DNA from 4 places in the Lonsdalea quercina genome. Region 4 is predicted to be linked to each of the others. Evidence: predicted binding sites of a transcription regulator. Region 4 holds the regulator's gene; each other region holds the start of a gene.
What was found. Region 4 encodes LexA, which represses DNA repair genes until DNA is damaged. Its sites were predicted from a motif close to TNCTGTATGTACATACAGNA; they were not measured.
Positions count from the first base shown of each region.

Region 1 (5,599 bases), on a different contig from region 4:
GCCGCTGGGGCATTCTGGTGCTGATCGCCCTGGATGAGGACACGCTGCGTTTCAGCGAGCTGCGCAGGAAAATTAGCGGGATTAGCGAAAAGATGCTGGCCCAGACGCTACAGATGTTTGAGCGGGATGGATTCGTGCGCCGTAACATGCTGCCCGTCGTTCCGCCGCATACGGAGTACTCGCTCACGCCGCTCGGCCGCGAGGTCTACGAGCGCGTGATTCAATTAGCGGATTGGATTGAGCTGAACTTGCCGAAAATTATGCAGGCCGGGCAGTAGCGCTCTGCCGCTATGGCTTCTCGTCAGACGGGAACGCCGTCAAGAAGGCAAAGGGAAGGAAAAACAACGATGGCGCTACCTCAGGTCCGCCGGTAGCGCCGTTCAGAGATTACTGTGCCGCGCCCTGCTGCAGATAATCCGTCAGGAAGTACTGCGCGTTGCCGGACTGTGACAGCGCATCGTCATAACCGACCCTGATTTCCTGCGTCTCGTCCGGCAGATACAGCTCCCCATAACCGCGGCGAACAATCAGCACGACGAATTTTTTTCCGTCGACCTGCGTCGAGTAACGCGTATCTTTGCTGGTTTTCTCAACGTCCATTTTCTGGATACGCAATTTCCAGTCGTGATCGATGCCATCGATCTGCACTAGCGCCTGATTGGCGGTACGTTCGCCATAACGTAACGTCCAGACCTTTACGCCCTGCTCACCGCTATAGGCCACCACATTGTCGCCGACCGGCGGACGCGGAGCCTCCGTGGCGGTACACACCGCCGTCGTCATAAACAATCCCAGAATCAACGCCATCCAATGTCTTTTTCGCATACCTTTTCCTCTATTTAGCGGCGTACGCCTGCCTTGGTGCGCGGGATTGTTCCATTTATCAGTAGGAGGTTCAATGACGTAACGCGAGGAAACGAATAATACGTCTGCGATATTTCACTCCCTCATAAAATACTCATGACATCCGTTGCCCCTTAATTTCTTGCGTCTTAAATCAAGCGAACTGATCGGTATCAAGCTTGAAAGGGAGGATGCCGTTTTTTATTTAAGAAGGGAAATAGGAATAAAAAGACCTTTTTAATCACCCATAAATTCACAGATGAAACAATCAACCTGATGCAATAGTTAATAATGCTACATAGTCTTATTCCATAATACATAGGAGGCTCATGTTAAAGCGGCAAATCAATTAACGATCTGGCCTTGATTCCTTTATTGAGGATGCCGGTAAAACCCAAAGAAAAAAATAAAATAATGACGAAAAATGCCGTCAATTAGCGGCAAAAGCCACGATATGTCACCGTAAAACACCCCGTCTGCAACACCCTAAAAAGGCGATATCATCATGACTCTATTACAAATAAAATAAGCACACTGGTCTTTTTCATCGCCAGCGATCGCCGCCGTTTGATTAAAAAGCCATGAACAGACTTATTTATCGCACTCATAGGGTGACAATAAAATAACGCCGCCGCTCCGCTATCCACTTAGCAGGATCATATAACCTATTGGTGAATACACCGACGGTGACTATATCCCTGACTCTTCGTCCGCCATCGAAATAAAAAATCTTTTTAAATCAGCACAGCATCAGCTCGACGTCGATTAAAGAAAAAGGAATATCTACACAAGCCGCGTGAGGTATGATTATACTGTATAAAAAACCAGTTAAAGAGGCTTTCATGCATTCATACCGTTTGCTCCTTCCGCGGTTGGATTCCCCTAAAATCGTTCTTCCTTTATTCAGCGACCATTGCGCAGCAGGCTTTCCTTCTCCGGCACAGGACTACGTCGAAAAGTCGCTGGATTTGAACGAACTCCTGATCAAACACCCCAGCGCAACCTATTTTGTGCGCGCCAGCGGCGAATCTATGGTTGATGTCGGCATCCACGACGGCGATCTGCTGGTCGTCGACCGATCGCTCAAGGCCTCTCATGGCGATGTGATCATCGCGGCGATCGACGGTGAGTTCACGGTAAAGACGCTGGCGCTGAAACCCCGGCTGGCGCTGCTACCCATGAACCCAGCCTATGCTCCGATCTATCCCGACCCCAACGCGCTGGAAATCTTCGGCGTGGTGGCGCACATCATCCATAGTTTGCAGAGGTAATGATGTTTGCGCTGGCCGACGTCAATTCGTTTTACGCCTCCTGTGAAACCGTGTTTCGTCCTGACCTGAAGGGCAAGCCGGTGGTGGTGCTGTCCAATAACGACGGCTGCGTGATCGCGCGTAACGCGGAAGCCAAGCGGCTGGGGATTCCGATGGCGATGCCCTATTTTAAGATGCGGCAGTGGCTGCAAGATCAGCAGGTGTCCGTCTTCACTTCAAACTATGCGCTCTACGCCGATCTCAGCGCCAGAGTCATGACCACGCTGGAAGCGCTGGCGCCGCGCGTCGAGGTCTACAGCATCGATGAAGCGTGGATGGACATCACGGGCATTGATGTCACCCTGTCGTTTGAACAGTTCGGCCGGCAGGTCAGAGAGGCGGTTTATGCCGCTACGGGCCTGACCGTCGGCGTGGGAATGGCGAAAACCAAAACGCTGGCCAAGCTGTGCAACCACGCGGCCAAGCGCTATCCGGCGACCGGCGGCATCGTCGCGCTCACGCACCCGATACGGCTGCAAAAACTCATGTCGCTCACCCCCGTCGAAGATGTCTGGGGCGTCGGCAGACGAACGACGCGCAGACTGCACTCGCTGGGTATTACCACCGCTCTCGATCTGGCGCGCGCGCCGACGTCGTTTATCCGCAAACACTTCAGCGTGGTGCTGGAACGCACCGTCCGCGAATTGCGCGGTGAGCCCTGTATCGAATTCGAGGAGGAAACGCCGACGAAGGAGCAGATCGTCTGCAGCCGCTCTTTCGGCGTTCGAATCACCCGGTTGGAGGATATGCATCAGGCCGTCTGCCGCTACGCGGAACGCGCTGCGGAAAAGCTGCGCGCAGAGAAGCAGCTCTGCCGGCAGGTCGCTATCTTCATCCGTTCGTCGCCCCACGCGCACAATGAAATTTATTACGCCAACAGCGCCAGCGAACAGCTGCTGTCGGGCACGCAAGATACGCGGGATATCATGGCCGCCGCCGTGCGCGGTCTGGAGAGAATCTGGAAGGAAGGGCCGCGCTACATGAAAGCCGGCGTCATGCTCAACGATTTTTCACCACCGCACCGCACCCAGCTGCATCTCTTCGATGACAATCCGCCCCGGCCCAACAGCACGGCGCTGATGAACGTGATCGATAAAATTAATCACGCCGGAACGGGCAAAGTCTGGTTCGCCGGTCAGGGCATCTCCCCGACATGGCAGATGAAAAGAGAGATGCTGTCGCCCGCCTATACGACGCGCTGGAATGAACTGCCCGTCGCCAAAATCGTTTAGGCGCAAGAAGGGCCAAAAGGACACTTCGCGGATAAATAAGCGATCGCAGCCTGTACGCAGGACCCGGAACTCAAGTCGTGGGTCGATAAGTCCCCGTTCAAACTGGCGTTTATCGCGTCGCGGATCACCACGCCGCACAGCCAAAAACACGATGCGTAAAGGCGGTTGCGGCATGACAAAAACAGACGCCTGACTCGCCGGGGCTGATTACCGCAGATCGAACGGCGCGCTGCGGGTTAAGACCCGATCGATGACGTTAAGCGCTCCTTCCTGCTCGTTGCTTTCGGTATGATATTTCGCCATTTCACGGATTTTTGGCTGAGCATTCGCCATCGCCACGCCGAAGCCCGCCTGCCTGAGCATTTCTTCATCGTTGCCGCTGTCGCCTATCGCCACCACCTCGTCATTGCCGATCCGCCACCGTTTCTGTAGCAGCGCGATCCCGTGAGCCTTGTGCACGCCGGGGATGATCAGATCGACAAAGCCGAATCCGCTGGACACCGGTTTGACAATGCCGTCGAGCGCATGGCCGATATGCGCCATCAGGGCCGGTATCTGGTCGTCGGGTACGCTCAGCGAGAATTTGAAGATCGTGTCCGTCAGCCCGTCAAAATCCTCGCGCTGCTCGATGCGGTAATAGTGTTTGGCAATCAGCTGGAGGAAGTCGTCGGTGGACGACGCGTAAACATAGGCGCTGTCTTTACCGCACACCACAAACTGGATGTAGGGGATGGCGGACAGCACCTCAATCACCTTGCGCACATCCGCAGGGGCAAGCTCGCCGCAAAAGATCGGCTCCCCGGCAGTGACGACATAGGCGCCGTTTTCCGCCACAAAAGCGATCTCATGACTGATGTCTGGAAAGAAAGAGAGGAGCTGATAGTACTGATTACCACTGGCGACCACGAACTGAATGCCTTCCTGTTTCAGCTGTGCGTACTGTTTGAAAAATCGGTTTTTATTGAACTGCTTATCGTTGTTGAGAAACGTACCGTCCATATCAACTGCAATCATTTTGATCATACATCACATCCCCGGATAAAAAGGTATAACTGCGGATTTAGTCTATACAAAAGCCCTCTACAAGCAATCGGCCAGGTATCGCGCAGAGCGGCCTGGCGCGCGCAAGACAGGCGCTGCCGTGTGGTGAAAAAGCTTTGCAAATCTTTACACCTTGTTAACCGAGGTCCGCCACGCGCCGCCGCGGCTGACAGCCCCGCAGGTCACGGAATCTCAGGCCGATCTCACCCACCGATTGCCCGCTGTGGGTATGCTCGACATCCGTTAACCTTCTGTTAAATTAAAGGTCAAAATAAGGACAAAAGGAGCGCGCGAATGACCCGTCTTACCGCAAAAGATTTTCCCCCGGAGTTGCTTGAACTCTATGATTATTATGCGCATGGCAAAATCACCAAGCGTCAGTTCCTCGAAAAAGCCGCGAAATATGCCGTCGGCGGCCTGACGGCGGTGGCGTTGCTCGGTTTAATGAGTCCCAACTATGCGCTGGCCCAGCAGGTGGAGTTCACCGACCCGACGATCGTCCCCTCCTACATCACCTACCCATCGCCCAACGGCCACGGCAGCGTACGCGCCTATCTGGTGGTGCCGGCGGGAGCGAAAGGCAAGCTGCCGGCGGTGGTGGTCGCTCATGAAAACCGGGGACTGAACCCGTACATCGAAGATGTCGCGCGCCGCGTCGCCAAGGCGGGCTTTATCGCGCTGGCGCCGGATGGACTTAGCTCCGTCGGCGGCTATCCCGGCAACGACGATAAAGGACGCGAGCTACAGCAACAGGTCGACCCGACCAAGCTGATGAACGACTTCTTCGCCGCCGTCGAATTCCTGCTACAGGACGAGCGCACGACCGGCAAGGTCGGGATCACCGGCTTTTGCTACGGGGGAGGCGTGGCCAATGCCGCCGCCGTAGCTTATCCGGAGCTGGCCGCGGCCGTCCCTTTCTACGGTCGTCAGCCGAAAGTGGAGGACGTCCCTCGTATCAAGGCGCCGCTGCTGATCCACTACGCCGAGCTGGATACGCGCATCAACGAGGGCTGGCCAGCCTATGAAGAGGCGCTCAAGGCAAATAACAAAACCTATGCGGGCTACATCTATCCCGGCGTCAATCATGGTTTCCATAACGACTCCACGCCGCGTTACGACAAGGCGGCGGCTGATCTGGCCTGGGAGAGAACCCTTACCTGGTTCCGCCGTTAT
Region 1 is NZ_FNQS01000001.1:126,914-132,512, forward strand. Features, by position in the region: gene BLU64_RS00600 (winged helix-turn-helix transcriptional regulator) at 1-278, shown strand, start outside; gene BLU64_RS00605 (hypothetical protein) at 388-825, opposite strand; gene umuD (translesion error-prone DNA polymerase V autoproteolytic subunit) at 1,686-2,114, shown strand; gene umuC (translesion error-prone DNA polymerase V subunit UmuC) at 2,117-3,385, shown strand; gene BLU64_RS00620 (Cof-type HAD-IIB family hydrolase) at 3,593-4,408, opposite strand; gene yghX (YghX family hydrolase) at 4,721-5,599, shown strand, end outside.
Region 1: umuD (translesion error-prone DNA polymerase V autoproteolytic subunit) is a predicted target of LexA. The motif match lies at 1,654-1,673, and genes of this name have one in related genera.

Region 2 (5,599 bases), on a different contig from region 4:
GCCTAGCGCCACGTCGCCCATTGCACAGCTGGTACAGAAGTATCCCATCAAGTCCTGCGCCGTGGTGTCTCATATCCGCCAGGCCAACCGCGGTGCGGTGGCGCTGGAAAACACCCATCCGTTTACCCGCGAGCTGTGGGGGAGAAACTGGACGTTCGCCCACAACGGTCAGTTAAAAGGCTATCGCAGCCTGAAAACCGGAACCTACCGCCCGGTAGGGCAGACAGACAGCGAATACGCCTTCTGCTGGCTGCTTCACCATCTCTCGTTACGCTATCCCCGTACGCCATCTCACTGGCCTTCGGTCTTTCGCTATATCGCATCGCTGGCGGAAACGCTGAGCAAAAAGGGCGTGTTCAACATGCTGTTGTCCGATGGACATTTCGTGATGGGGTATTGTTCCACGCGGCTATGCTGGATTACGCGCCGTGCGCCATTCGGCAGGGCGACGCTGCTGGATGATGATGTGGAGATCGATTTTCAACAGCAGACCACGCCGGATGACGTGGTCACCGTGCTGGCGACGCAGCCGCTGACGGGGAATGAAACCTGGCATCAGATCGAGCCAGGCGAGTTCGTGTTATTCCACTTTGGTGAGCGCATAGTTTGAAAACGGGTTCTTGTTCGGCGTCGCCTGATTCACCATATACTGGCCGTTAAACACCGCAACGGCCGGGGGCTGGTGGTGCTGGTTGAAGTAGGCGTAGCCCGGCTGCAACTGCTGCCAGAAATTGGCGTAGGTAGAATTGCGATGCCGCTGCAGGTTTTTGTCCGTCATGCGGAACGGGTAAATCGCCAGTTCGACTTTCGCCTGCCCGTTCAATAGCGCCCGCTCGACGTAGGTGTAGATCTCATCGATGTACTGATTGGTCATCGCATAACAGCCGACCGATACGCACTCGCCGTGAATCATGAGATAGCGTCCGGAATAGCCCTGGGCACGGTCATATTCGTTGGGAAAACCGACGTTGATGGCGCGGTGAAATCGGCTATCCGGTTTAAGCTGATGCAAATCGACCTGATAAAATCCTTCCGGACTTTTCATATCGCCTTCCACACGTTTGGGACCGAGACCGCCCGAGTATTTGCAGATGGGATAGCTTTGCACCAGACGATAGTCGGTGCCGATTTTGGCATACAGCTCCAAAAGCCGCTCTTCTTTGAAGATTTGAATATAAACCGGCGAGCCTAACGCCTGCTGCTTGAAAGAGGTCGTGACCGGAATGACTTCGCTCGCATAGCTGGTAACAAATACGGAAGGCAAAAAAAACAGCGTCGCAAATGACAGTGCGATTTTTTGCATTGATGGATCCTGATAACTGAAGCTGTGTGACATACGGTATTTTTGTGGTGTCGTCCCGTATTCCTGTGCCTAAGGCGGTGTAGCGCTGTCACATTAGCACTGCGTTTATTTTATTCAAGTGGGAAATTATGTCAGACGCAAACAGCGGTGAAAGAGAGGTCGGACCGGGGGCGTCATCGTGGCCGGAATGACGGCTCCGCGCCCAGCCGATAAGGCGCGAGAAGGTCAGGGCAAAGCACCGGTAACACGACGATTTTATTAAGAAACTTATTGGCATCAACCCGTCTGAGGCAGAAAAGGGAAACCCTCCCTGAGACAGGAAGCGAGCGCGAGCCATTTTTCTTTTAGCGTATTTTCCACGAAAATCGGGCGGATGAGCGCGCCGTCAGGGCCTTTGACTTTCGCGGTTCACTGGCGCGACGTGGCTCCGGTGGTGGAGCTGCTTGCATCATTCCATATTGGTACTGTATTTTTATACAGATACCGGAGGGGATATGCGCAAGATTATTCATGTCGATATGGATTGCTTTTACGCCGCCATTGAAATGCGGGACAACCCGCGCCTGCGCGATATTCCCCTTGCCATCGGCGGCAGCGCGCTGCGCCGCGGGGTGATCAGCACCGCCAATTATCCCGCTCGCCGTTACGGCGTACACAGCGCAATGGCGACCGCGACCGCTTTGCGACTCTGTCCGCATCTGACTTTGCTGCCGGGACGTATGGAGGTGTACAAAGCCACCTCCCTCCAGATCCGTCAGATCTTTGCCCGCTATACCGAACTGATCGAACCTTTATCGCTCGACGAAGCGTATCTCGATGTCACCGACAGTCTTCACTGCAACGGCTCCGCCACGCTGATGGCGCAGGAAATACGTCAGACCATTTTCGATGAGCTGAATCTGACTGCCTCCGCGGGCGTCGCGCCCATCAAGTTCCTGGCGAAAGTGGCCTCGGAGCAGAACAAACCCAACGGGCAGTTCGTCATTACGCCCGCTGAGGTGGATGACTTCATTCTGGCGCTGCCGTTGGCGAAGATCCCCGGCGTCGGTAAAGTGACGGCCAGCCGGTTGTCCGAGCGGGGGCTGCATACCTGCGCCGACGTGCGGCGTTATGATTTGTCCGCGCTATTGAAGTCGTTCGGCAAGTTCGGGCGTGTGCTGTGGGAGCGCTGTCATGGTATTGATGAACGCCAAGTGTTGCCTGACCGGCTGCGTAAATCCGTCGGCGTCGAGAAAACGCTGGCGGAGGATATTCACGACTGGCCTCAATGCGAAGCGCTGATCGAAACGCTGTATGACGAGCTGGAGGTGCGGCTGCGTCGGGTGAAGCCGGATCTGCATATCGCGCGTCAGGGCGTGAAGCTGAAATTCGACGATTTTCGGCAGACCACGCAGGAGCACGTCTGGCCGGTGCTGAACAAACAGGATCTCATCCAGTTGGCGAGGCAGACCTGGGAGCAGCGGCGGGAGGCGCGCGGCGTTCGGCTGGTGGGATTACACGTGACGCTACTGGACCCGCAGCTGGAGCGACAGCTGGTATTTAACTGGGAGCGTTAATCGAGGGCGCTTGGCGCCGCATCCGGCGAGGTTTCCAGCCGGATGCGGGAAGGGCAGGCGATGAACGCCTTAGCGTTTCTCTGGGATGGCTTTCAGAACCGCAGTCAGCAGTTGCCAATAGAGGCCGACGCTGACGATATTTACCCGCTCATCCGGCGAGTGCGGTCCGGTGATGGTCGGGCCGATAGAAACCATATCCATCTCCGGATAAGGCTTCTTAAACAGCCCGCATTCCAAACCGGCGTGTATCACCTGAACGCTCGGCGTTTTATCGAACAGCTGCTGGTAGGTTTCCCGCACCAGTTGCATGACCGGCGATTGCGCGTCCGGCTGCCAGCCCGGATAGCCGCCTTTGGGACGCGTTTCCGCGCCGGCCAGCTGTCCCAGCGACGTCAGCATGCTCACCACATAGTCCTTGCCGCTGTCGATCAGCGAACGGATCAGGCAGTGCACTTCCGCCTGTGTCTCCGTCATGGTGATCACGCCGACGTTAAGCGAGGTTTCCACCACGCCTTTCACCTCGTCGCTCATGCGGATGACACCGTTAGGGATCGCGTTGAGCAGGGCCACTAGCCGATCGCGGCTATCTGTGGTCAGGGCTGCGGCGGCGTCCGACGTCGGTTCGACCAGAATAGTGATGTTTTTTTCCACCGCGGCCAGTTCGTGTTTCAGTACGGCCACATAGTCCTGCGCTGCCGCTTTCAGCGCAGCGATTTTATCTTCTGCGATGGCCAGCGTGACCGCGCTTTCGCGCGGGATGGCATTGCGCAGCGTGCCGCCGTTCAGGTCGAGAAGACGCAGGTCCAGCGTTTTCGCCTGCTCCGCCAGGAAACGGCCCAGCAGTTTATTGGCGTTGCCCAGCCCCAGGTGAATATCGCAGCCGGAATGACCGCCTTTCAACCCTTTAATCACCAGCTTCATCACCTGATAGCCCGCGGGCACCGCTTCCCGCTGCAGCGGCAGACGCGTCAGGAAATCGATCCCGCCCGCGCAGCCCATGTAGACTTCGCCTTCCTCTTCCGAGTCGGTGTTGATCAGAATCTCTCCCTGCAGCCAGTTCGGTTGCAGGCCGAAAGCGCCGTCCATGCCGGACTCTTCCGTCATGGTGAGTAGCACTTCGAGCGGACCGTGTTCGACGCTGTCGTCGGACAGGACGGCCAGCGTAGACGCCATGCCGATACCGTTGTCAGCGCCCAGCGTGGTGCCGCGCGCTTTCACCCACTCCCCGTCGATATATGGCTGAATCGGATCTTTCGTGAAATCATGCGCCGTATCGTTGTTTTTCTGCGGCACCATATCCAGATGCGCTTGCAGCACGACCGGCTTGCGGTTTTCCATGCCCGGCGTCGCCGGTTTGCGCAGCAGAATGTTGCCGACGCGATCGCGCTCTGAATGAATGCCGCGCGCCTGCGCCCATGACAGAATGTGCGCCGCCAGCGCCTCTTCATGATAGGAGGGATGCGGAATGGAACAGATCGTGGCAAAAATATCCCACAAGGGCTGTGGGGAAAGCTGAGACAATTCAGACACTATTCACGTCTCCTTTTCAGCAGCCTAAGTCCGCGTCTGGCGCGTGAGGCGCTACAGGTTAAAAAAATGATCGCGCTTGAGCGCGGCGATCGGGCATCATGAAACAGAGTATCACTTTCCCGCCGCCGGGGAGAGTCTGTCAATCCTGGTGGCGAAGAATCGGCTGAGGTGGCTGGCAGCGGGCGGATTGCTAACGATGGCGGCGGGGATTTTGTCGCCACCCACAAAACTCAATCGGATAAAGGCTGGTTTTTATGAGGTTGCCTATCTATAATCTCGCGCAACCTTTTTCCCCCTCCGACTATGATAAAGCCGACTCCACCGTTGGCCGGGATATATTATATGAGTGAAAAATACGTCGTAACCTGGGATATGTTGCAGATTCATGCCCGCAAACTGGCCGAGCGTTTACTGCCGGCGGACCAATGGAAAGGCATTATCGCCGTCAGCCGCGGCGGTCTGGTTCCTGGTTCTCTGCTGGCCCGCGAACTGGGCATCCGTCATGTGGATACCGTATGCATTTCCAGCTACGACCATGACAATCAGCGTGAGCTGAAGGTGCTGAAACGTGCCGAAGGCGATGGCGAAGGCTTCATCGTGGTGGACGATTTGGTCGATACCGGCGGTACCGCCAAAGCGATTCGCGATATGTATCCGAAAGCGCACTTCATCACCATTTTTGCGAAACCCGCAGGGAAACCGTTGGTGGACGATTATCAGGTTGATATCCCGCAGGATACCTGGATTGAGCAGCCTTGGGACATGGGCGTGGTGTTCGTGCCGCCGCTGTCCGACCGCTAATCGCTCCCTGATTTGCCGTCTATCACGCCCGGTTTTGCCGGGCGTTGTCATTTCCGACTCTTTTCCCTCTCCCGTACTGCATTTCCATGTAGTGTTGAGTACACTTTAGCGAAACGCTCTCTCTGCTGCTTGACCTTTATGGAGGCTGCTGTGGTTCAGGCCAACCTGTCCGAAAAGCTGTTCAAACCGTCCTTCAAACATCCGGAAACCTCGACCCTGATCCCGCGCGCGCATCACTCCACCAGTGCGATGCACTCCGCCCTGGAAGGCAGCGACAACAGCGCCTGGTATCGGATGATCAACCGCCTGATGTGGATTTGGCGCGGCGTAGCGCCGCTGGACATCGAGGAGGTACTGTCGCGCATTGCCGCCAGTACAGCCCAGCGCAGCGACGACGCGCTGTTGGATA
Region 2 is NZ_FNQS01000013.1:46,503-52,101, reverse strand. Features, by position in the region: gene BLU64_RS15290 (class II glutamine amidotransferase) at 1-610, shown strand, start outside; gene dpaA (peptidoglycan meso-diaminopimelic acid protein amidase) at 581-1,303, opposite strand; gene dinB (DNA polymerase IV) at 1,798-2,859, shown strand; gene pepD (beta-Ala-His dipeptidase) at 2,929-4,389, opposite strand; gene gpt (xanthine phosphoribosyltransferase) at 4,732-5,190, shown strand; gene frsA (esterase FrsA) at 5,341-5,599, shown strand, end outside.
Region 2: dinB (DNA polymerase IV) is a predicted target of LexA. The motif match lies at 1,766-1,785, and genes of this name have one in related genera.

Region 3 (5,599 bases), on a different contig from region 4:
GGAATCCCTGCTGTAAATTGAAACGCATCTGATGACCGAAAATCGACAGCGTACCCGTGCCCGTGCGGTCGTCTTTTGGCGTCCCCTCATCAAGCACTTTTTTCATCAGTTCCAGATACTGTTTCATACTACCTCATTTAAAAATTGAATCGTTGCCATCACTGCCGGGCTGGCTGACGGCGATAAGCCCAAATCATCATCAGAAGGCCTGCCAGCACCATCGGAATCGACAGGATTTGTCCCATGCTCATGATGCCGCTGAAAAGCCCTAACTGCGCGTCCGGCTGACGGAAAAACTCGACGATGATACGAAACATGCCGTAGCCGATCAGGAACAGGCCGGACACACTGCCCATAGGGCGCGGTTTGCGGATAAAGAGATTGAGAATGATAAACAGGACAATCCCTTCCAGCAGCAGTTCATACAGCTGCGATGGGTGACGCGGCAACACGCCATACTGATTCAGAATAGCCTGCCACTCCGGATGCGTCGCCGCCAGCACGACGTCTTCGCCGCGCGAACCGGGAAACAGCATCGCCCACGGCGTGTCGGTCGTCACGCGCCCCCAGAGTTCACCGTTGATAAAGTTGCCCAGACGCCCCGCGCCAAGGCCGAACGGGATCAGCGGCGCAATGAAGTCGGAGACCTGGAAAAAATGACGTTGGGTGCGGTAGGCGAAGCACAGCATGACGACAATCACGCCGATCAGACCGCCGTGGAACGACATGCCGCCATCCCAGACCTTGAATAGGTACAGCGGATTTTCCAGGAAGCTGGAAAAAGCATAGAACAGCACGTATCCCACGCGACCGCCGATAAACACGCCGAGAAACCCCTGATAAAGCAGGTTTTCAACTTCGTCTTTCTTCCAGCCGCTGCCCGGTTTGTTCGCTCGACGAACCGCCAGCCACATGGCGAAGACAAAACCAACCAGGTACATCAGACCATACCAGTGCAGCGATACAGGACCGATGGAAAAAATTACCGGATCAAATTGAGGAAATTCCAGATAGTTCGTCGTCATCAATCACCACATTCTCGTTGTTTTGTCCCTGATTACGGGCTCGGCCAAAGGCAGGAAAACCGGAGGAACGCCTGCCGCATTTCGCGGTTGCGCATAATAGCATAACGTATCGGGGCTCATGGCGGTGTTGCAGCAAAAGATCTGTAAAACATCGCTTCATGATTTGCGGTGACGCAACGTCATCGGCCGCCGCGGATCAGGCCGCCCAGGCCTCGCTCTTCAATAAACAGCGACGCCCACTGTCGCGCCTCGGTGGCGGTCTGCGCCGTCAGCACTTTTTCCGCTAGCCGCCCCGCCTCGTCCTGCTCAATGTGACGCAGCAGATACTTGATACGCGCCACGCTGCGTCCGTTCATACTCAGCGAACGATAACCCATGCCAATCAGCAACAATGCGCCCATCGGCTCCCCTGCCATCTCCCCGCAGACCGACACCGGCAAACGCTGCTGGCGGCACTGCGTGACGATCAGATTCAAGGCCTGCAACATCGAGGGATGAAGGCTGTCGTACAGAGAGCCAACGTGGGGATTGTTGCGATCCACCGCCAGCAGATATTGCGTGAGGTCGTTCGTTCCCACCGAAACGAAATCAATGCGCGAACTGAGATGAGGCAGCAGGAACAGCATCGAGGGGACTTCTATCATAATCCCGATACGCGGTCGGGGCTGCGTGCAATTCGACATCTCCGCGACTTCCCTCGCCGCGCGCTCGATCAGCCGACGCGCTTCATCGATCTCATCCAGACTGTTGATCATCGGCAGCAAAATATGCAGATTGCCCAGCTCCGCATTGGCGCGCAGCATAGCGCGCACCTGAATCAGGAAAATTTCCGGCTGGTCGAGCGTCACGCGAATGCCTCGCCATCCCAAAGACGGGTTCTCCTCGCTAATTGGCATATAGGGCAAGGGCTTGTCGGCGCCGATATCCAGCGTTCGCAGCATGACCGGATTTTCAGGATAAAGGCGCAGCATGCTTTCATACTGCGCCACCTGCTCATCCTCTGAGGGAAATCCGCTTTGTACCATGAAGGGAATTTCCGTGCGGTACAGGCCGACGCCGTCCACCTGATTGATGAAGCGTTTTTCATGCTCGGCGCTGAGGCCGGCATTAAGCATAACCCGCACCCGCTCGCCGCTTTTCAGCATGGCCGGGCGATTGCCGTCATCTTCCGTCAGCCGGTTGAGCTCCAACTCCTCATCCAGTACGCGCTGATATTCCTGTACCAGCACCGGCTCGGGATCGACCAGTAATTCACCGCGGTAGCCGTCAAGGATCAGCAGCCGCTGATGTAACAAAGCCGGCTGAATATCCGCGTCCATCAGGGTAGGGATCCCCATAGCCCTGACCAAGATTGCGGCATGCGAGTTGGCGGCGCCTTCGTGAACGACGATCCCGGCGAGCCTGTCTTGCGGCAGTTCGGCCAGCAGCGTCGCCGTCAGTTCATCCGCCACCAGAATAAAGCGCTCCGGCCACTGTGCCGTACCCTGAATGCTATCGTCCAGATGAAACAGAAGCCGCTGCCCCAGCGCGCGTAGGTCGCTGGCACGTTCACGCAGATAAGTATCTTGCAGCGAGGCGAATTGCGCGGAAAATCGCTCGATGACCACCTTGACCGCCCACTCTGCCGAACTTCCGGTATCCACTTCCTGGCTCAGCTCTCGCTTTAGCCGGGCGTCATTAAGCAAATGGGAGTAGAGATCGAAAATCGCGGCACTTTCTTTCTGCGCGCTGGCGCTGAAGCGTTTGCTGTAACGACGGAACTCCGCGGCAGCGTTTTCCATCGCCAAGAGCAGGCGCGAACGCTCACGATCGCTATCCAGACTGGACGCAGGGAAAACTTGCTCCAGCGAGGGCTGACTACGGTCCTGCCAGCCGGAGGCGATCGCCACGCCCGGTGCGGCGGCCAGCGCGTTGATCCGCGTTTGCCGGTATTGCCCAAACAACGCTTTGATTTGAGACTGGGACAGAATGCTCGCCATCTGCGTCGCCAGCGTCACCATGAAAGATTCGTCGTTTTTATCGAACTGTCTCAGTTCCCTTTGCTGCACGACCAAAACGCCCAGCAGCTGACGCCGATGAATAATTGGTACGCCGAGGAAAGAACGGAATTGCTGTTCCCGAACGGCAGGAATGAATTGGAAGCTGGGGTGGCTTTGGGCATCGGCCAGATTGATGAGTTCGGCGCGTTCGCCGACCAATCCGACAATTCCTTGGCTGAAGGCGAGGGTGACAGGACGACCGCGAGGTTTTTTCAACCCCCGAGTCGCCATCAGGTAGTAGCAATGACGATCGTGGTCAGCCAGGTAAATAGAACAAACTTCAGTGTCCATCGCCAGGCAAATTTCGCTGACCAAAATATCCAGCGCATCCGGTAACTGCGCCGTCGCGGCGACTTTTTCAATGACTTCTCGCAGGCGCGTAAGCATGGTGAGCTGAATTATCCTCTCTTACGTCGGGGACTGGATGGCGACCGGGCCGAATGCTCCTGTAATTGAATCACTGAGGAGATAAACTCCTTCATGACCCGTCGGTAGACGTCGCGTTTAAAGGAGACGACCTGTCGCACCGGATACCAAAAGCTAACCCAGCGCCAGCCGTCGAATTCCGGCGTACCGCTGCTTTGCATGTTGATCTCAGATTCATTGCACATTAACTGCAACAGAAACCATTTTTGCTTCTGGCCGATACAGACGGGTTTTGTGTCCCAACGCACCAAACGTTTTGGCAATTTATAGCGTAACCAGCTTCGAGTCGAAGCCAGAATACGCACATCCCTTTTACGCAGTCCGACTTCCTCATACAGCTCACGGTACATCGCCTGTTCCGCCGTTTCACCAGGGTTGATCCCCCCCTGTGGAAACTGCCAGGAGTGCTGGCCGTAGCGGCGGGCCCACAGCACCTGCCCCTGCCGATTACAAATTACAATACCCACATTCGGGCGGTAGCCATCATCATCGATCACCGGACTACCTCGATAAACTGAAATGCTAAGATAACCTGATTGTTTCACACTCCCGGCAGACGGTAAACTCCTGCTTATCATCGTCTTCTTTAATAATAAGAGACCGATAACCCACAGATTGAATCAAAGTTATAAACATCACCCCGCTAAAATCACCGGTTTATTCACTTTTTCTGTGGACATCTTTGTGAAGAACATCCTGAAGAAAGTGCGCAAACCGGTTTTCAACGTTCCACCACCCCATCCAAAACACTCAAAATAGTTCTTGTAATTTATAGAGTTAAATTACTTTTCTACCGTTTATTCCCCACCCCTAACACTGCACAGATTTCAGTCTTTTCCAAAGTGGCGAAATATCACACTACTTAGAGCTTATCCACAATCCCCCTCCCGTTTTATGCCAAAAAACCAGCAAAACCAGCAAATAAAGCCCTCGTCAAGGCTGTAAATGGAAACAGTGCTCCAGAATGATCCTGTTTATCCCAAAAATCTGTGGATAACAGGGTGTAAAATCCTGTTCATTCCCGGTGGCTTATCGTGAACAAGTCTCCTTGCCCCTTTTTTACCTCGAGACCACATAGAAAAAACCGCTGCGTAATCATGCTATTATTATTTTCATTTTATAAATGGAACCACTATAAACTTTCCCCTAACGGGGTTGTTTCTTTTTTGAACAGTCTGGAAAACTTATGAAGCCCCCTGCTCTCCACCGCGATCCACCTCTCGATGAGCTGGATTTACTGCAGCGCGCCCAGTCACTCGCCGGATATAATCTGGCTGAACTCGCGGCGATTGCTGAACTGCCGTTGCCGGCAAACTTAAAGCGGGACAAAGGGTGGACCGGCATTTTGCTTGAGCGTTTTCTGGGCGCCAGCGCTGGCAGCAAACCGGAACAAGATTTTCCCGAGCTTGGCGTGGAGCTGAAAACGATCCCTATCGATGCACGGGGACGCCCGCTGGAGACCACTTTTGTCTGCGTCGCGCCATTAACAGGCAACAGCGGGGTCACCTGGGAGCACTGCCATGTTCGCCATAAACTGACCCGGGTATTGTGGATGCCGGTGGAAGGAGGAAGGCAAATTCCGCTGGGCGAACGTCGCATCGGCGCACCGCTGCTGTGGAGCCCCAGCCCGGAGGAAGAGGAACAGCTGCGTCAGGATTGGGAAGAACTGATGGATTTGATCGTACTGGGCAAGGTGGAAAGCATCACGGCACGGCACGGCGAAGTGCTGCAGCTACGCCCCAAAGCCGCGAACAGCCGTGCTCTCACGGAAGCGGTGGGCGAACACGGACAGCCGATCATGACGCTGCCGCGAGGTTTTTATCTTAAAAAAACCTTTACCGGACCTCTGCTTGCTCGCCACTTTCTGCTTTAATGGCCACTCTTTACTAGCCTGCAACGACAGAGGGCAGACTATAATTATCGCTTGTGTTTTATTTAAGGTGAATTGATAAAATGTTTGACTGGATTGCGGATCCTAATGCCTGGCTGGCGCTTGGCACGCTCACCATTCTTGAAATCGTTCTCGGCATAGACAACATCATCTTCCTGTCTCTGATCGTCGCCAAGCTCCCCAAACACCATCAAAATAAAGCGCGCCGGATCGGTTTG
Region 3 is NZ_FNQS01000001.1:552,834-558,432, forward strand. Features, by position in the region: gene thyA (thymidylate synthase) at 1-127, opposite strand, end outside; gene lgt (prolipoprotein diacylglyceryl transferase) at 159-1,025, opposite strand; gene ptsP (phosphoenolpyruvate--protein phosphotransferase) at 1,205-3,451, opposite strand; gene rppH (RNA pyrophosphohydrolase) at 3,463-3,987, opposite strand; gene mutH (DNA mismatch repair endonuclease MutH) at 4,677-5,363, shown strand; gene BLU64_RS02495 (TerC family protein) at 5,444-5,599, shown strand, end outside.
Region 3: mutH (DNA mismatch repair endonuclease MutH) is a predicted target of LexA. The motif match lies at 4,428-4,447, and genes of this name have one in related genera.

Region 4 (5,599 bases):
GATGGCGCTGTTCGTCGGGATAGCGCTGAGTCTCTAGAGAAAGGCCTGCGGCCGACTTGCCGCAGGCACATGCCGTATTATTCCACTTGTTTATTCTGTTGCACCGTCGGCGCCGTTACGACTACGGCGGGGCTTTCGATCGTTAACCTGACTTCCGGTGTAATCACGTCGCCCAAAATCGCATAGATCGCCTGCACTTTTTCCAGCACGGCATCGCCGCTGTCGCTGATATATCCTTCGCTGCGCAGCGTATTGACCAGCGTAGAAAAGACCGCTTTATCAAAGAACTCCGGCGCGTTGATACCGTGCAGGAGGGACAGGCGCTGCGCCATCGCACGGCTTTCTTTCTCCAGCGTACCGCGATTGATCGTCGGGTCGCCCTTCAGCAGCAGGAAGGTGATGGCGTATCGCTGTAGCGTTTCGATAACGCCAGCGGCCAGCAGCTGCAATGGGCGGCTACGCTCGCTATTCGGCGTCAGGTTTTCGCCGTCTAACTCGATCAAGCGTTGATTCGCCAGCTCGGACGTCAACGCCTGCAGGACATCGGCCAATTGCGCCGTTTCGTAATGCAGGAACAGCTCCGCTTTCAGCAACGGATAAATCAACGTCACCTGGCGTAACAACTCGGTCTGAGTAATGCGCCGATGGTGCACGATAATGCTGGCGACCAGAGAAGGCAGGATCAGCAGATGCTGAATATTGTTGCGGTAATAGGTCATCAGCACAGCCTGATCGCTAGGAAGGCTGATGATGGTACCCAGCTTGTCGTTTTCGACCGTAAATTTGTCCATCTTCAACGCATGGTCGATCAGTTCGGCAGGCGTCTTGTTCGGCGTCGTCGTGTTTTCGGTATACGGCACGTTGCGCATCAGTTGCAGATAGCATTCTAGCTGTTCTTCCAACTGCGTACGGGTCATTGCGCGCTGGGGCGACACCAGAAGGGCGGTTGAACACAGATTCATGGCGTTGGCCGCCGCAGCGTTGTTGATACGTACCATGATGTCGGAGGCAATGTCCTGCACGGTAGGCGTCAGCCAGGCGGGGCGCTGCGCTTCGATTGGGTCGATGGCGTCGCGCCACTGCGGAACCTTGTTGTTGAGATAAGTCATCAGCGGCAGCGGTTCGCCAAAGTTGACGTAACCCTGTCCCAGATTACGCAGCTTGCGAAGTCCGCGCACCATCTGGAGAAACCCTTCTTTTTCCTTGGTGGCGCCGCGCAGCTCTTTGGCGTAAGTGCCAACTTCCATCACATGCTCGTAGCCGATGTAAATCGGAACCAGCGTAATGGGTCGCGTGCCGCCGCGCAGCATGGCCTGAAGCGTCATAGCCAGCGTGCCTGTTTTTGGATCCAGCAGGCGACCGGTGCGCGAGCGTCCGCCTTCCACGAAGTACTCTACCGAATAACCACGGGTGAACAATTCGCCGAGATACTCGCGGAACAAGGTGGAATAAAGTTTGCTGCCTTTGAAGGTTCGGCGGATGAAGAATGCGCCGAGGCGGCGGAAGATAGGACCCGCCGGCCAGAAGTTCAGGTTGATTCCTGCGGCAATGTGCGGCGGCACCAGCCCCTGGTGATACAGCACGTAAGAAAGCAGCAGGTAGTCCATGTGGCTGCGGTGACAGGGAACATAAACGATTTCATGGCCGTCTTGAGCCAACTGCCGAACGCGTTCAGCGTTATGGACGTTAATCCCTTGATACAGCCGGTTCCAGGTCCAGCCCAGTACGCGGTCCGTCAGACGCACCGCTTCATAGGAGAAGTCGGCGGCGATCTCTTCCAGCATCGCAATTGCGTTCTGCTGGGCTTTCTCACGCGAGATTTTCTTGGCTCGGGCTTCGTCATCCACCGCTTTGGCGATGGCTTTCGATGACAGCAGTTTCTTGAACAGCTCCTGTCTGACCGGCAGGCGCGGACCGACGGCGGCCAGTCGCAGACGAGCGAAATGCATACGCGCCACGCGAGCCAGTTTGTGGGCGATGGAGTTATCCGTGCCGTGCTCTGTCGCTATATAGCGTAGGGATACTGGCGTTGAGAAACGAACGAAGCTGTCGCGTCCCAGCCACAGAACCGCAAAGAATTTTTCGATGCCGTTCAGCAGGCGCAGCTGAGGCGCTTCCTGCTGATGCCCTTCGCGCCCAGGCGAGCGGCCGAACATGACTGAAACCGGCACCATCTGGACATCCAGCGACGGATTATCGCGATGCAGATCCAGATAGTCGTGGAAAAGCTTGATGGATTTCTCTTTGGGCACATAGTAGCGAAATACGCGCGGGCCATTATTGACGAATACGTAGCTCGGCAGCGCTTCCCCGTCGACAATCAAGGGTTCGAGTGGGTCCTGCAGCCCCAGCGCGAGGCACTTTTCACGCAGCGTCAGTAAGTCTGCTTTGGAATTGTAGGGCAGAACGTAGAAAATAGGACGTGTAGGATCGATATCCAGCTCAGCGATCGGATCCAGAGGAATAATTTTGCTCTTTACCAAAAGTTTTAGAGGGAAATTCAATAGCTTATAGTATATTTTACGCCAACCTGACATAACAACTGAGAACCTCTTATTAGCAATGCGCCGCAAGGATAACAGAAACCTTATCGGATATCTGTGGTCATGAGACAATGGGGTAACGCCAAAATTGCGTTCGAAACTAAATAAAAAGGGAGTAAGCAAGGATCATGAATAAGGCGACCGGGATTACCCGCCTTGTCAAGGCAACGGGCTATTCGTTGCAAGGACTCAAACAGGCATGGAGGCATGAAGCGGCCTTTCGTCAGGAAACCATTCTTACTCTGGCAGGCATCATTATTGCCTGTTGGTTGCCAGTTTCAATATTAGAACGGTTATTGTTGATTGGCGCGGTAGTGCTGATTGTGATCGTCGAGTTGCTGAATAGTGCTATCGAAGCCGTGGTGGATAGAATTGGCAAGGAATATCATGAGCTTGCGGGGAGAGCGAAAGATTTTGGGTCAGCTGCGGTGCTGGTGGCTTGTCTGTTGGCGGCCGTGGTCTGGGGTGTCTTGCTGTGGGGCCATTTTGCGTGATGGCTCTCATGAATGACGCCAAAAAACAAGGCATAACGCGATTTCTCAGTTCCCATAGGCAGTTTCCCTGTATATACTCACAGCGAAACTGTATAAACAACCAGGGGGCGGAATGAAAGCTTTAACGACCAGACAACAAGAGGTTTATGATCTTATTCGCGATCATATTTCACAAACCGGTATGCCACCCACCCGAGCAGAGATCGCTAAGCAGCTGGGATTCCGCTCTCCTAATGCCGCTGAAGAACACCTAAAAGCCCTATCCCGTAAAGGCGTGATTGAGATTGTCACCGGTGCATCCCGCGGTATCCGTCTATTGATGGAAGAAGAGTCGCTCGGTCTTCCCTTGATTGGTCGCGTTGCAGCAGGGGAACCTCTCCTGGCTGAACAGCATATCGAATGTCATTATCAGGTCGATCCGACCATGTTTAAGCCAAATGCCGATTTCCTGCTGCGAGTTAGCGGTATGTCGATGAAAGACATCGGTATTCTGGATGGCGATTTATTGGCTGTGCATAAAACGCAGGATGTTCACAACGGTCAGGTTGTTGTGGCGCGCATTGAGGACGAAGTCACGGTAAAACGATTGAAGCAGCAGGGCAACAAAGTGCAACTGTTAGCTGAAAACAAAGATTTTTCACCTATCGTGGTCGATCTGAGCAAGGAAAATTTTTCTATTGAAGGACTAGCCGTCGGCGTCATTCGCAATAGCGACTGGAGTTGATAGGCCTGCTTGCTGAACGCCCCGTTTATGCATCTTCCGTTACGTTTGGTCTTTCTTGCTGAACGTAACGGGCAAAACCGAAGCAAAGCCAAACATTATTCACCGCCTCAGTCCCTTCTCCCACCTCTAATTTTTTCCTAAGATTCCATTCTCAGTATCGCCGTTCGACACTGATAAGGCCGACTCTGAAAACGATACGCTGCTCAGCGTTTTTTGATGACGATACTGTGGTCGTGGTTGCAGCTGTCGCGATGGTCGCAGGCTTCGATTTTCCTGCACTCAACGCACATACCGTGCGCTTCGACTACACTGTGGCGTAAGGAGAATCCCGTCTGGACCGCGATCTGCCGCAATATCTCTTCGATGCCTTCCGTGGGGCTTTCCGTTACCTGGCGACAACGGTCGCAGATAAATAGCGCCGAGGTATGGCTGTGTTCTTCGAAATGGTGGCACAGCACGTAGCTGTTGGTGGATTCCACTCGGTGGATAAATCCTTGTTCGAGCAGGAAATCCAACGCGCGGTAAACGGTGGGGGGCTTAGCCTGAGGTTCAGCGACACGGAGCAGATCCAACAAGTCGTAAGCGCTGATGGCGCCGGGCTGTTGGGCCATCAGACGCAGTACTTCCTGACGCTGCGGCGTAAGTCGCACGTTGCGTTGCTGACATAGTCGTTCAGCCTGAGCAAGAAGTTTGGTCGGATCGGTTGAATCCATTGCTGTAACCCTGAAGAAAAGTGGTGAGGATAATGGTTTATCTTACCATGACTCCGCAAAAACGCCGAGTCAGGCAGGGAAAGCGCTACACCACCAAATCGATCAGCAGGGCCCGCCCCGGCGTTTTCGCCTGCAGGGCGATGGCCGTTTCCTGTTGGATAAAAGCCCCGTCGCCGCAACGCAGCATTTTGCCCTCATCGACTTGGCAGCGGATGCCAAACTCACCGTGAATAGACTGAACGTAGGCGCGGTTTCCCTTCAAGGCATGCGTCAGCGATTCTCCTGCGGCCAGATCAAGATGGTAAACCCAGACCTGTTGTCTTAGGTGTAGGCTGCCATTTTCATCATCTGGGGAAGCCAGCAACTGACAGTGCTCGCCGTTCAGAGACATACGCTGTAGCGAGAGGTTTTCGCGCGTCGGACAGGCATCCAACCATAGCTGAATACGGGTCAGCGGTATGTCGTTGGCAATATTCTGTTCGCTATAGCTGAGGTGGGGCTGGGTCGCCAGCAACATGACGTCGCCGGCTTTAGCCTGCGTGTGGCTGCCGTTATTGTCCCGATATTCGGCTTCGCCTTGCAGAAGAATATTCAGGATATCGACGCGCGGATAGGTCCGCGCCTGGAAGGCGGCCTTGGGCGCCAGGACTTCCTGATTCAACACGCGTAGCGAGCCGAATCCCAACAGGTCAGGGTCAAAATAGTGGCCGAAAGAGAACGTGTATCGTGCCTGCAGCCATCCGTAGTCAGCCTTGCCGCATTGCTCTGCTGCTCTGCTAATGATCATGGTGTCAGGCCCTCATAATTATTCGACCTTACAAAGGTAATAGGCTGGACGGTTGATTGTTAGCTAGTTAATCTGGTGAGGACGTTCAAAAATCCTGAATGAGAATATTTATGTCGAAAGATCGGGCGTTAACATTGGAAGCGTTGCGGGTGATGGATGCTATTGATCGTCGGGGTAGCTTCGCCGCCGCGGCAGATGAGCTGGGAAGAGTGCCTTCAGCGCTGAGCTACACCATGCAAAAGTTAGAGGATGAACTGGACGTGGTTTTGTTCGACCGCTCGGGTCATCGCACTAAATTCACCAATGTGGGAAGGATGCTGCTGGAACGTGGGCGAGTT
Region 4 is NZ_FNQS01000011.1:17,976-23,574, reverse strand. Features, by position in the region: gene ubiA (4-hydroxybenzoate octaprenyltransferase) at 1-37, shown strand, start outside; gene plsB (glycerol-3-phosphate 1-O-acyltransferase PlsB) at 78-2,537, opposite strand; gene BLU64_RS14030 (diacylglycerol kinase) at 2,669-3,037, shown strand; gene lexA (transcriptional repressor LexA) at 3,150-3,761, shown strand; gene zur (zinc uptake transcriptional repressor Zur) at 3,965-4,474, opposite strand; gene BLU64_RS14015 (pirin family protein) at 4,560-5,261, opposite strand; gene BLU64_RS14010 (LysR family transcriptional regulator) at 5,372-5,599, shown strand, end outside.